Regions from separate parts of the Lactobacillus kefiranofaciens genome, predicted to be linked through region 2. Evidence: predicted binding sites of a transcription regulator. Region 2 holds the regulator's gene; the other holds the start of a gene.
The links. Region 2 encodes NrdR, which represses ribonucleotide reductase genes. Its sites were predicted from a motif close to ACACNATATATNGTGT; they were not measured.
Positions count from the first base shown of each region.

Region 1 (5,632 bases), 950 kb from region 2:
CCTCAGTATCTTCCTTTTCCTCTCTCTCAGGTTAATCTGGATACTCAGCTCCTGGTTCTTCCTCTGGAAGAGGTGGAACAAAGTCTTCCAGTTCTGGATCTGGATCTGGAGTCGGGTCTGGGTCCGGTGTTGGGTCTGGATCCGGCTTAGGATTTGGATCATCCGGACCTGGGACTACAGGATTAGCCTTGTAAACTACGGTGTCTTCTTTATCCAAGTTCTCTCCGTAATTATCGTTATTCACTGTAATGTCATATGGACCTACTTCGAGTCGATCTGCTGTGTAGCCGTCAATTGTTGGACTTACTACCGTTACAAAGCGTTGGGTTTCTGTCCATTCGCCGTCCCATTCAGTTTTCGTTTCTATGATATCACCTGTAACTACGTCAATAATCGTAGTCTGAGTACCTGTCTGATTAAAAGTAAGTTTAATACTTACATGATCTGGAGCAGCTGTAGATCCATCTTCATAAACTTAGTGAATTGTTTGATTTACTTCTTTATCACGATTTACATTTTCAGTTGTTGTTTTAGTATCATGAGTCAAATAAATCCAGTAGTGCTGTTCGCCTTCTTTATCAATCTGACCGCTTTGAGTACCAGGGTGAACTTTATCTGGAGAAGTAGCTAAAACATAGCCATGTTTTTCCCAATCCCACAATAGGTTAGTATACTCATCGCCAATTCCTAAATGAAGAATGCTTTGTAATCTATCATCTAAGTGAATACCATGAGTAGGCTCATACTCTACTACACCACTAACGCCGTGCACATCAATATAATGAATGTGAACACTACCATTAGCTGCTAAGTTCATATTTCCTGGGGAATATGATACGTTTAATACCGGCTTTTCAGGTTCTTTACCAGGGTGAACTCCTTCAAAAGATAGCTTAGGAACGGTAGTTGAGTATGTTGCCCAAGCAGAACCGACTTTATTACTGAATCTAATCGTAATTCCATCGCCATATTGACCTTGATGAATACTTACTGATGATCCTGGGATAACAACGCCGTTACCGCCTTGATTTGTTCCATTAATAATTTCAGCTTTTTCAACATAGTTAGTATCTTTTCCTGTACTGTTTAATGAACCAACTGTAATATAAGCGGTATTAGATTTAAGAGTGATTAGGTTTCCTTTGGAATCATATAGCTTCATCCCCATAGTTACTCCTTCACTCTTAGTATAGAAGAAGCCATCTGTTAACTTATCACCAAAATAAATACCCTGATATTTATTGGGAGTATTTAATTGTGGTGTCCAATCACTAAATGTGATTTCAATTTTTCCAATTAATTCATTACCGTAGTATGACTTTTCAAATCCAGTATAAGTCAGTTTTAAGAATTCATCTTTGATCTGACCATTAATTTGATAGAAATGATCTAAGAATCCTAATATGCTTTCACCTTTCATAAAACCAACTTGATTATCAAAGTTGTTTAATATTTCGGCTTCTACCTTAGTATTTTCTTCTTTATCACTTAAGATCAAATCTTGCTTAATTTCATCTAAGTCAACGTTGCCATCATTCCATAGCCCCATATCCTTAAGTTTTTGAATATATTCTTCTTTTTTCTTATTGTATTCAGCAAGTTTTTTCTTATATTCTGCTAAATCAGCATCATATTTTGTTAATGCATTCTTATATTCTGCTAATGCACTATCAAATTTATCAAGTTTCGCTTGAATATGCTTTTCAAGTTCTTTCTTATTAGTTTCAATACCATTTACATTAGTATTGATATCAACTTTATCCCCAACAGTAATATTTAACTTACCACCCAGAGCTTCAACTTCTTTGGTTAAAGTATCAATTGCGTTTTGAAGCTCTTTTTGAGCTGCATCATTTATTTGATTTACTTTATCAACTGAATCTTGATATGTAGGAGTAGTTTTTTCCTGACCACTGGAAGTATTATTTTTTTGTGTTTCAGGAGTCACTTGTTCATTAACAGTCTCAGTTGAAGTTGATTCTTCAAGCTCTTTTTCACTAGTATTAGTTTTCACTTCAGTAGTAGTTTCAGGAGCTTGAACGGAAGTGTTCACTTCAACTTCAGTTTTCTCATCTGACGTTTGTGTAAAAGCGGTTACTCCAGCTGCTGTATTTGTTGTTTCTGTAGAAGACGTTGTTGTTTGCTCAGAAGTATTAATAGCTTCAACCTTTGTATTTGTTGTTTCCGTAGAAGCTGCTGTTGTTTGAACACTATCTGTAGCATTTTTTCCACTTAACTCATTATTGCTTGCGTTATCTTCACTAGATTCTAAATTCTGATTGTTAGAAACTTCATTTGTTGATGTAGTATTTTCGGTTTCTGATGAAGTTTGATCTTCTTGATCAACAGTAGTAACTACATCACTACTGTTTTCAGTACCTTCAATCGTATCAGCTTTAACTACTAAACCAATCTCATCATCATATTTATCACCAACGATTTTCTTAATTGGTTTAGCTGTACCCATTAAGCTAGCACCCAATAAAATAGATGCTGTACTCATAGCAACCCTCTTAACCTTAGGGCTTAATTCTATATCAATTTTATTAATTTTCTTAGCAGTCATTTTTCATGGCCTCCAATGAAATATATACATCTATGTATTTTATATAGTTTTGGTAATTACTATATTACCTTGAAAGCCTTTTAATTAATAGTGACATGTTGTCTCTTTTATAAAAAGTTAATATTTTTTAGCTTTTACTTATTGCACAAAAAAGCCACCAAAAAATGATGACTTTTGCTAATACTAATTTTTTATTTCTTTTAGTCCTTCACGACGTCTTCCCATATTAAACCATGGCGAAACAGTAAAGGCCAAGATATCATTAATTACATAAATCAGCGAGTTAATTGCCATTGCCAAAGTGGCATCCCCTTGCGCATAAGTCACGCCCCAAAGAATCAACTGGAATACGCCACTGGCCGTCCACCAAAAGTATTGATTGTTGTAACGCATGAAACACATAATTCCGGCAGTAAGTGAAATAGCAAAACTAATTGCATCAATCCAAGGACGAGGATCGTTAGTAAACTTGCCAATCAGAAATCCAGAAATTACATATACTAGCAATGTACCCAAAATCGCGATAATCCATTCTTTTGAACCAAACTTTCTCAAATGGTTCTTAGTATCGGCATTCCAAGACTTTACAGCTAAAATAACTGGCAAGTCTAAAGTTGCAATATAAGCAATCTGTTCAAAGATGGAAAGATAATTCTTGGCTGACCAACCTGCATAAATAAAACAAGCTGCAGAAATAAGTCCTAACCATCCGTTAATTGCCTTAGTAGCGTTAATCGCCAACACGCATAACGTACCTAACAAAGTACCAATAAACGTAATCAAAGTTACACTAGTAACCTTGCCTTGAATAAGCAAAGCTAATTGAAAACCAAATGCGAAAAACCATAAACAGTAATTTTGTACTGGCCACCCCTTTAACTGATTAAATAGCCAAACAAAATAATTCTCATGTTTTCTTTCCATCCTACAAACGACTCCTTTTTATTTTTAGGTTCACAGATACAATATCTTGTGCCTTATCCGCTTTTTTCTATCAAAAGCATCGTTATCTAGTATAGTAGACATAAAATCAAATACAAGAATTGACATTTTTGCTTTTTGCGTTAGTAACACATCCTACTTGAAATTTAAATACAAAGTGCAATATACAATATGTTCATCAGTAATAATACATAATATTTAAACAAAGCGAGGGCAAGCAAAAACCGACTCAATCGAGTCGGTTTTGTTTATCTTAATTTTTGAATCAATGTTGTGAAGCACCAGTTATGGTATCCGGCTTTTCTGCTTCTTCGTGCTTTTCTTCCTTAGCTGCTGCAGCCTTAGTTGAAGCACCACTGACAGCATCTGGATCTGAGTTTCTGCGATAAGTTGCACCGGTTGTGGCATCATCATCAACTACCAGCTTTTGACCGGTGGTCTCACAGAAGTACTTAACCAATGGATACAAATCTTGGACCCATTCATAAATACCAGCATAGTTGCCATTATCATCTTCTACACGCTTGTAGTAATGTAATACCAACTTCTTCAAGTTGCCTGTAGGTACTGGCATATAAACATCATCATGTCCATCCTGCTTAGTCCGCAAAGCATGAACAACTTTTTTAGCATCTGGAATAACATCACGAACGTCTGGGTGAACTGCCTTCATCGTGTCACCAACTTGGTCTGGCGTACGCTTAGCAAGCATCTTCTTGTTAGGATCGGTTGGACGATTGTACCACAAGAATTGGTTATTATCGTCAACAAAGGTCATTTCGCCAATTGTGTTTCTAAGCATCCAATTAAGTTGGTTAACTGTCAAAAGACCTGCATCTAGCTTGACATAGTCATCACCCTCTGCAGCATTAACCTTCTTAGCTGCCTTGTCTAACCAATCAGGATCATACTTATCAATACCATCAACAGTATATTTTGATTTTCCTTTTGCATCAAAGTCTTCTTTTAAGTATTCATCGGCATTCATATCTTTAAGCCATTTAGGTTCAGCCATAGTGATTTCCTCCTAACAAAACTATCGTTGTCTTAATTATATAATATAAGCTGTTACATTTTAATAAATTTAATATAATTTATAAAATATTGCTTAATATAAATCTATATAATTTAATTAATAAAAAATAGGGACTGCCCAATCACCTACATCTTCGTTTCAATTGTATGCTTATCTAAGTGAATAATCACATCAAACATGGCTTTTTCTTCTGGGGAGATCTTGTGCGCTACCTCAATCACAGCTACATTAGGATTCTTAAGCAGCGTTTCATGAATACCCAGTGAAAGCTTGGAGTCAAGTGCGCTAGTAGCTTCATCTGCTAGCAATATCGGTCTGCCAGATAAAAGTGCTCGAGCAATCTCTACTCTTTGAATCTGTCCACCAGATAATTCACTACCATTTTCACCAACTCGTTTATCTAAGCCTTGTTCTTTAACTAATTCATCTAATCCCGCTTGATGAATAGCTCGTTTTAATTGTTCATCACTAACTTTACGCCCCAAAGTAATATTAAAGCGTAAAGTATCGTCAAACATAAACGGCTTTTGATTAACATAAGAAAAGTAATTATGTGCTGCATCCCAATTACCCGTTACGTTCTTGCCATTAAGCAAAATCTTACCATCCTTAGGCTTTCTTATTCCTAAAAGCAGCCGCAATAACGTCGTTTTGCCCCAGCCACTCGGAGCCATTAATAGTACCTTTTCACCAGGTTTAACTTGCAAATTCACGCCCTCAAAAATGCGCTTGTGATCGTTATTAGTAATATAAGACAGATCTGCTACTTCCATTCCCTCGAAATGGTCGATCTTTTGCCCATCATCCTTCATTACATGATCAAGCGCCTTCTGCGTTTTCTCCCACATTGGCACCGTCGATTTAACTTGATTAAATTCATTAAAAAGCGTAACGACTGGCGTGATAAAGTTCATCGCTAAATCAACCATCATGACCAAAGTACCAACCTTTAAATTACCCTGCATCATCATGATCCCACCAATGGTACATGGTACAATGAAGCAAAACAATTCAGCTGCAGAATAAATTAACTCTAGTGCCCAAGCTTGAGTTAAAGTCATATTTCGCAAAGCATTTTCCATATCTTG
Region 1 is NZ_CP061341.1:1,769,259-1,774,890, forward strand. It holds gene ICI50_RS10885 (hypothetical protein) at 32-217, opposite strand; partial or broken gene ICI50_RS11070 (mucin-binding protein) at 275-433, opposite strand; gene ICI50_RS08655 (GbpC/Spa domain-containing protein) at 476-2,566, opposite strand; gene pnuC (nicotinamide riboside transporter PnuC) at 2,750-3,490, opposite strand; gene ICI50_RS08665 (PAS domain-containing protein) at 3,774-4,523, opposite strand; gene ICI50_RS08670 (ATP-binding cassette domain-containing protein) at 4,670-5,632, opposite strand, start outside.
Region 1: the regulator NrdR is predicted to act here: its motif matches at 3,527-3,542, upstream of pnuC (nicotinamide riboside transporter PnuC).

Region 2 (5,632 bases):
GCTCGGATTCTTTTTTTGACTATAGAATTCGTAAATCGTTGAAATGCTATTTTTAACCATTGCCTTATCAATTTTATCCGCATTCTGAGTCAAAAAGGCTTGCACATCTGGATCTTTGATAGCCTCGTTAATTAAATCTTGCTCACTATCTAAGTTGCGTTGTTTGACAATTCTCTTAATCACCTTACCAATTGGCTCCATTATCTCACCTACTCTCTTTATTTATTATTCAAGTCTTTGAATAGATCCTTTAATTGCTCGGTTGAAAATTCTCCACTATTAGGATCAGCTTTCTTTTTACTCCAATCTGTACCTTTTTCAACGCGCTTAGTAGGTACCCATCTATTTTTCTTTTTACCCAAACTATTGTGACGTTTCTTTACATATTGCAGGGCCTGTACGCCAGTAGCTACACCATGCTGCAACCAATCATTAGCAATCTTATAAACCAATTTAGAACTAACTACAGAATCATAGGTTAAACAAGTATAAGTCAAAATATTAATCAAATCTTCTGGCAAGCCATATTGCGTATGCAAATTATTGATAATATATTTTTCATTAGTACTAGCGATTCCACCCTTTTCGGTTTTCAGCCGATACAAAAACTCAGCTGGTGAATTCTCTTGAGCTTTTTTCAGTAGCTTCTTGTCATTTGCATCTAAGCTTTCAATCGATGCTAATGCTTTCTCTTGACCTTCATTAAGCTGTTTTTGCACATTTTCTCTAGTCTTAGAACGTTTATAATTTTCAGCCAAGGTATTACTAATGTCACGCATATTTAATTTATACGAGCCATGCAAACAAGGCAAACTTTCATCTACGAATTCTTCTTCAGATAAGCCGTAAGTCTGCATTAAACTACGAATTTGATTTTGATTGATTTCAACTTCTTTGGCTGGAATCTGATAAACTTGATATTTATTTTTGATAAAGTCCCAATCTACATTATCATGATCATTAACTGTGGCTGTTTCTGCCTTTTTAATTTTATTCTCTTTAGCTGCCTCTACTACATCTCTTGATGGCGTAATTGCTTCATCTCCAGGCAGCCGAAAGACATCAATAAAATTAGCTGACACATCACGAGCATTTTTGATCGGCTTTTCTCGTAACTTGGCTGCTTCCGCAAAATTATGGCTCAACTGATGAAAAGTAGTTATGCCCACTTTCTCTTTTAATAAACTAGCCAACAACTGAGTAGCAAAAAATTTATCCGCACTCGGCACCTTAAATAATTTAAAAACTAAGATATTATTAAAAACATTATCGGATAAATATGTCTTAACTAATCCCACCGCTTCTAGCTTATGCAATGCTCGAAATAATTTTCTCAAGCTACAATCAAGCTGCTCCTGTAATGAATATATCCCCTTTGAATCAGAGATTATCCCATAGGGATCATAATCACTAATCAAAGTTTGATAAAGTGCAACCGCAACTGCACCCACCAACGGTTGATAAAGCTTGATCAAGATCTTTTCATCATCTGGATAAAGAGTAATCTTATTGGCCACGTAATAAAGATGTTTGGGATTAGATGTCTCAAACATTCCTAGTTACTCTTTCCCTTCTTGGCCATCATGTCTTCCATCGTCTTCATAAAACTAGACATATCTTTAAATTCACGATAGATAGAAGCAAAGCGAATGTAGGCCACATCATCTAGGTTAGCCAGATCATCCATTACGTATTGACCAATCTTCTTAGATGAAATCTCACTGACACCTTGTTTTCTAATTTTATTTTCAACCCGATCAACCAATTTCTCGAATTGTTCACTGCTGATTGGTCGTTTTTGACCGGCCGCCATGACTCCATGCAAAATTTTATTGCGATTGAACGGTTCACGCGTACCATCATTTTTTACAACTAGCAACGGTGCAGTTTCTACTCTTTCAAAAGTAGTAAAACGAAAACCACAATTTTCGCACTCTCTGCGTCGTCTGATTGCGCGATTTTCATCGCTTGGACGTGAATCAATAACGCGGGAGGCATTTTGATGACAATTTGGACATTCCATAGCTATCCCTCTTTTTTGATTTTAATTAATATTTGTTCTAATTTATTTTCTAGTTCTTTTATTGTACCAGTATTTGCAATAACAAAATCAGCCATTTGCGCTTTTTTCTTAAGCGGTATCTGACTATTGATGCGAGCCTTTGCCTCTTCATCAGTCAATTGATTGCGCTCTTTCAACCGTTTAAGCTGCAATTCAAAAGGCAAAGTAATTACTAAAACACCATTAGCAATATTCTTTTTATCCATTCCTGACTCAAAATAAACCGGTGCATCTAAAATAATTAGACTACTATTTTGATATTCTTTTATCTTTTGAATAGTTTTAGCGAAAATTAACGGATGAGTCAACTGGTTTAACTTTGCTAAGGCATTTTTATCATTAAAAACCAATTGCCCTAATTTCTTACGGTTAATCGTTTGATTAGGATTTAAATATTCCTTGCCAAAATTATTTTTGACTGCCTGCCAGGAAGCCTGATCTGGCTTCATTAACTCATGTGCAATCTGATCGCAGTCAATTACCGGGATCTTTTTCTTTTTAAAAAAATTGTCCGCTGTACTCTTGCCGGTAGCAATTCCACCGGTTAATGCTAAAACATAACTCATTGATACATCACCTGACACTTGGGGCAAAAAGTAGTACCTCTGCCTGAAACCTTAATTTTTTCTAGCGTCGTGCCGCACTTAGAACAAGCTTCGCCAGCATGACCGTAAACCTTAAGCATTTTTTGATAGCCGCCGGTTTGACCATTGGCATCCAGATAAGTATGCACCGTTGTGCCGCGTTCTTTAGTAGCAATGGTAATTGTTTCGTTAATGTTGCGACGCAACTCCTTCACTTTATCAGCCGGGATCTTATTGGCGCTGCTTAAGGGATGGATCCCGCTTTGCCACAAGGTTTCATCAACATAGATATTGCCCAGGCCCGCAACGGTCTTTTGATCAAGCAAAGTATTTTTGATGTTTTTCTTCTTGCGCTTTAAACTAGCAATAAAATATTGGTCGCTAAATTCCGGACTATTAGGCTCGGGGCCCAGTTTGCCGATTGCCGTCGCTTGTTTTTCAGTACCAGTTAAAATCAGCTGCATGCGGCCGAACTTTCGCACGTCGTTATAGCGCAAAGCTGTACCATCATTAAAAATAAATTCCACATGATCATGCTTATCCTTAGGCGCATTTGGCGTGGTCAAATGATATTTGCCTTCCATGCGTAAATGCGAAACGATCGTTAAATTATCGCTCAAACGAATAAGCAAATACTTGGCATAGCGGTCAATATCAATAATTTCTTTACCAGGAAGCTCCGTTAAAAAATGTTCATGATCCGTCGCCACAATCTTGGGATACCACAGAATTACTTTTTCAATTGTTTTTCCTTTGACTAAAGGAATTAAAGTTCGCCGTACGGTTTCTACTTCAGGCATTTCAGGCATTCTATCACCTACTTTGCATCATACCAATTGTGTCCCCAGCCAGAATCAGCAATCAGTGGCACATCAAGTTTAACTGCTGATTGCATAACTTCAGGGACAATCTTTTTAATCGTTTCTAGTTCATCCTTTGGCACATCGAAAATCAATTCATCGTGCACCTGTACTACCATCTTGGTCTTCAGATGAAGTTCATCCAGCTTCTTTTGCATATTGATCATCGCAATCTTGATGATATCGGCCGCTGAACCCTGAATTGGCGAGTTAATCGCGGTTCTCTCGGCAAAAGCACGGACAGTGTATTTCTTAGCATGAATATCGGGCAAATATCTGCGCCGGTGCATGATCGTTTCAGCATAGCCCTTGTCGCGTGCCTCTTGCACAGCCTTATCCATATAGTCCTTAATTTGCGGATACTGTTCAAAGTAATTGTTAATAAATTCTTTGGCTTGCTTTCTAGAGATACCTAAATTTTTAGACAAACCATAATCAGAAATACCATAAACAATTCCGAAGTTAACGGCCTTAGCATGTCGCCGCATTAATGGAGTTACTTCGTCTGGTGAATCCAAGTGGAAAATCTTCATCGCCGTGTGCGAGTGAATATCATAGCCGGTCTTGAAGGCCTCTTGCATATGAGCATCCCCAGAAACATGAGCCAATACACGAAGTTCAACCTGTGAATAGTCACAAGAGAAAATATAACCATCAGGGTCGGTTGGCACAAAGGCCTTTCTGATTTGCTTACCTTCCTCAGTACGCGTTGGAATATTTTGCAAGTTAGGATCAACACTAGATAAACGTCCGGTTGCCGTTAAAGTCTGCAAGTAACGCGTATGTACGCGACCATCAGGTTGGATGACATCAAGCAAACCTTTAACATAGGTTGACTGAATTTTGGCAATCTGACGATAATCCAAAATCTCACTGACAATTGGACTTTGCGTCTTCAATTGATCAAGCACCTCAACCGAAGTTGAGTAACCTGTTTTGGTTTTCTTTAAAACTGGCAAGTTTAATTTTTCAAACAAGATATGGCCTAATTGCTTAGGTGAATTCAAATTAAAACGTTCCCCAGCTTGCTGGTAAATCTTGTCTTCCAGTTCTTTTAACTTAACGGCAAACTCATTCTGCAACTGAATCAAGGTGCTGGCCTCCACCTTCATGCCATTCATTTCCATTTTAGCTAAAACGCGAGCCGTTGGAATCTCAATTGTATCAAACAAGTCATCTTGTTCATGTTCCTTCAACTTCTGCAATAGCGGTTCTTTTAATTTGGCGATGACATTTACTTTGGAAGCCAAGTGGTTGAATAAGTCATCGTCTTCATCTGGAACATGTTCACTCTTGCCTTTACCATAAACTTCGATATCGGTTTTAACAGAGTAATCACCATATAAATGCGCAATTTCGCCTAAATCATTGGAGTTGTTTTCATTATTAACCAAGTATGAAGCTAAAAGCATATCGTAGTCCAAACCATGGGCATGAATGCCTAAGCGATTTAAACCAACCGTGGTCCGCTTTAAATCAAAGACATTTTTCTTGATCTTTTCATCTTCCAAAAGATGCTTCAAATTGTCTTCACTAAGTAAATCGACATCCCTTGAAACGTAAATCTGATCATTGATCTTCAAGCTAAAGCCGACAAAATCCGCTAAATGATAGTTGGCACCGAGCATGGCTAAGTAGAATTCAACTTGATCGTTTTCACTAGCCTTAATATCTTTAACATTTTGATCATTTAAAACGGTATATTCAACTTTTTCCACTTCAGTAGCTGCTTGACCTTTGCCTGAAGCATTCAAGTCGGCCAAAAACTTACGAAAGTTCATCTGCTCGTAGAATTGGCGCAGTTTTTCATAATCAACTGGTTCACGCTTAACGTCGTCGATACCAATCGTTACTGGTGAATCACGATCAATGGTAGCTAGTTTCTTAGCTAAAAAGGCCTTATCCTTATCATTGATCAGATTTTCCTTCAACTTAGACTTCTTCATTTCATCAACATGTTCATAGAGATCTTCTACTGAACCATATTTTTGAATCAAACGAGAAGCAGTCTTGGGACCAACCTTAGTGACACCAGGATAATTATCGGAATTATCGCCCATCAAGGCCTTCATGTCGATAAATTCAGTTGGGGTCACGCCATTAACTTCTTTCATGTGTTCTGGCGT
Region 2 is NZ_CP061341.1:570,941-576,572, reverse strand. It holds gene dnaI (primosomal protein DnaI) at 1-201, opposite strand, end outside; gene ICI50_RS03030 (replication initiation and membrane attachment family protein) at 219-1,553, opposite strand; gene nrdR (transcriptional regulator NrdR) at 1,556-2,023, opposite strand; gene coaE (dephospho-CoA kinase) at 2,026-2,628, opposite strand; gene mutM (bifunctional DNA-formamidopyrimidine glycosylase/DNA-(apurinic or apyrimidinic site) lyase) at 2,625-3,455, opposite strand; gene polA (DNA polymerase I) at 3,464-5,632, opposite strand, start outside.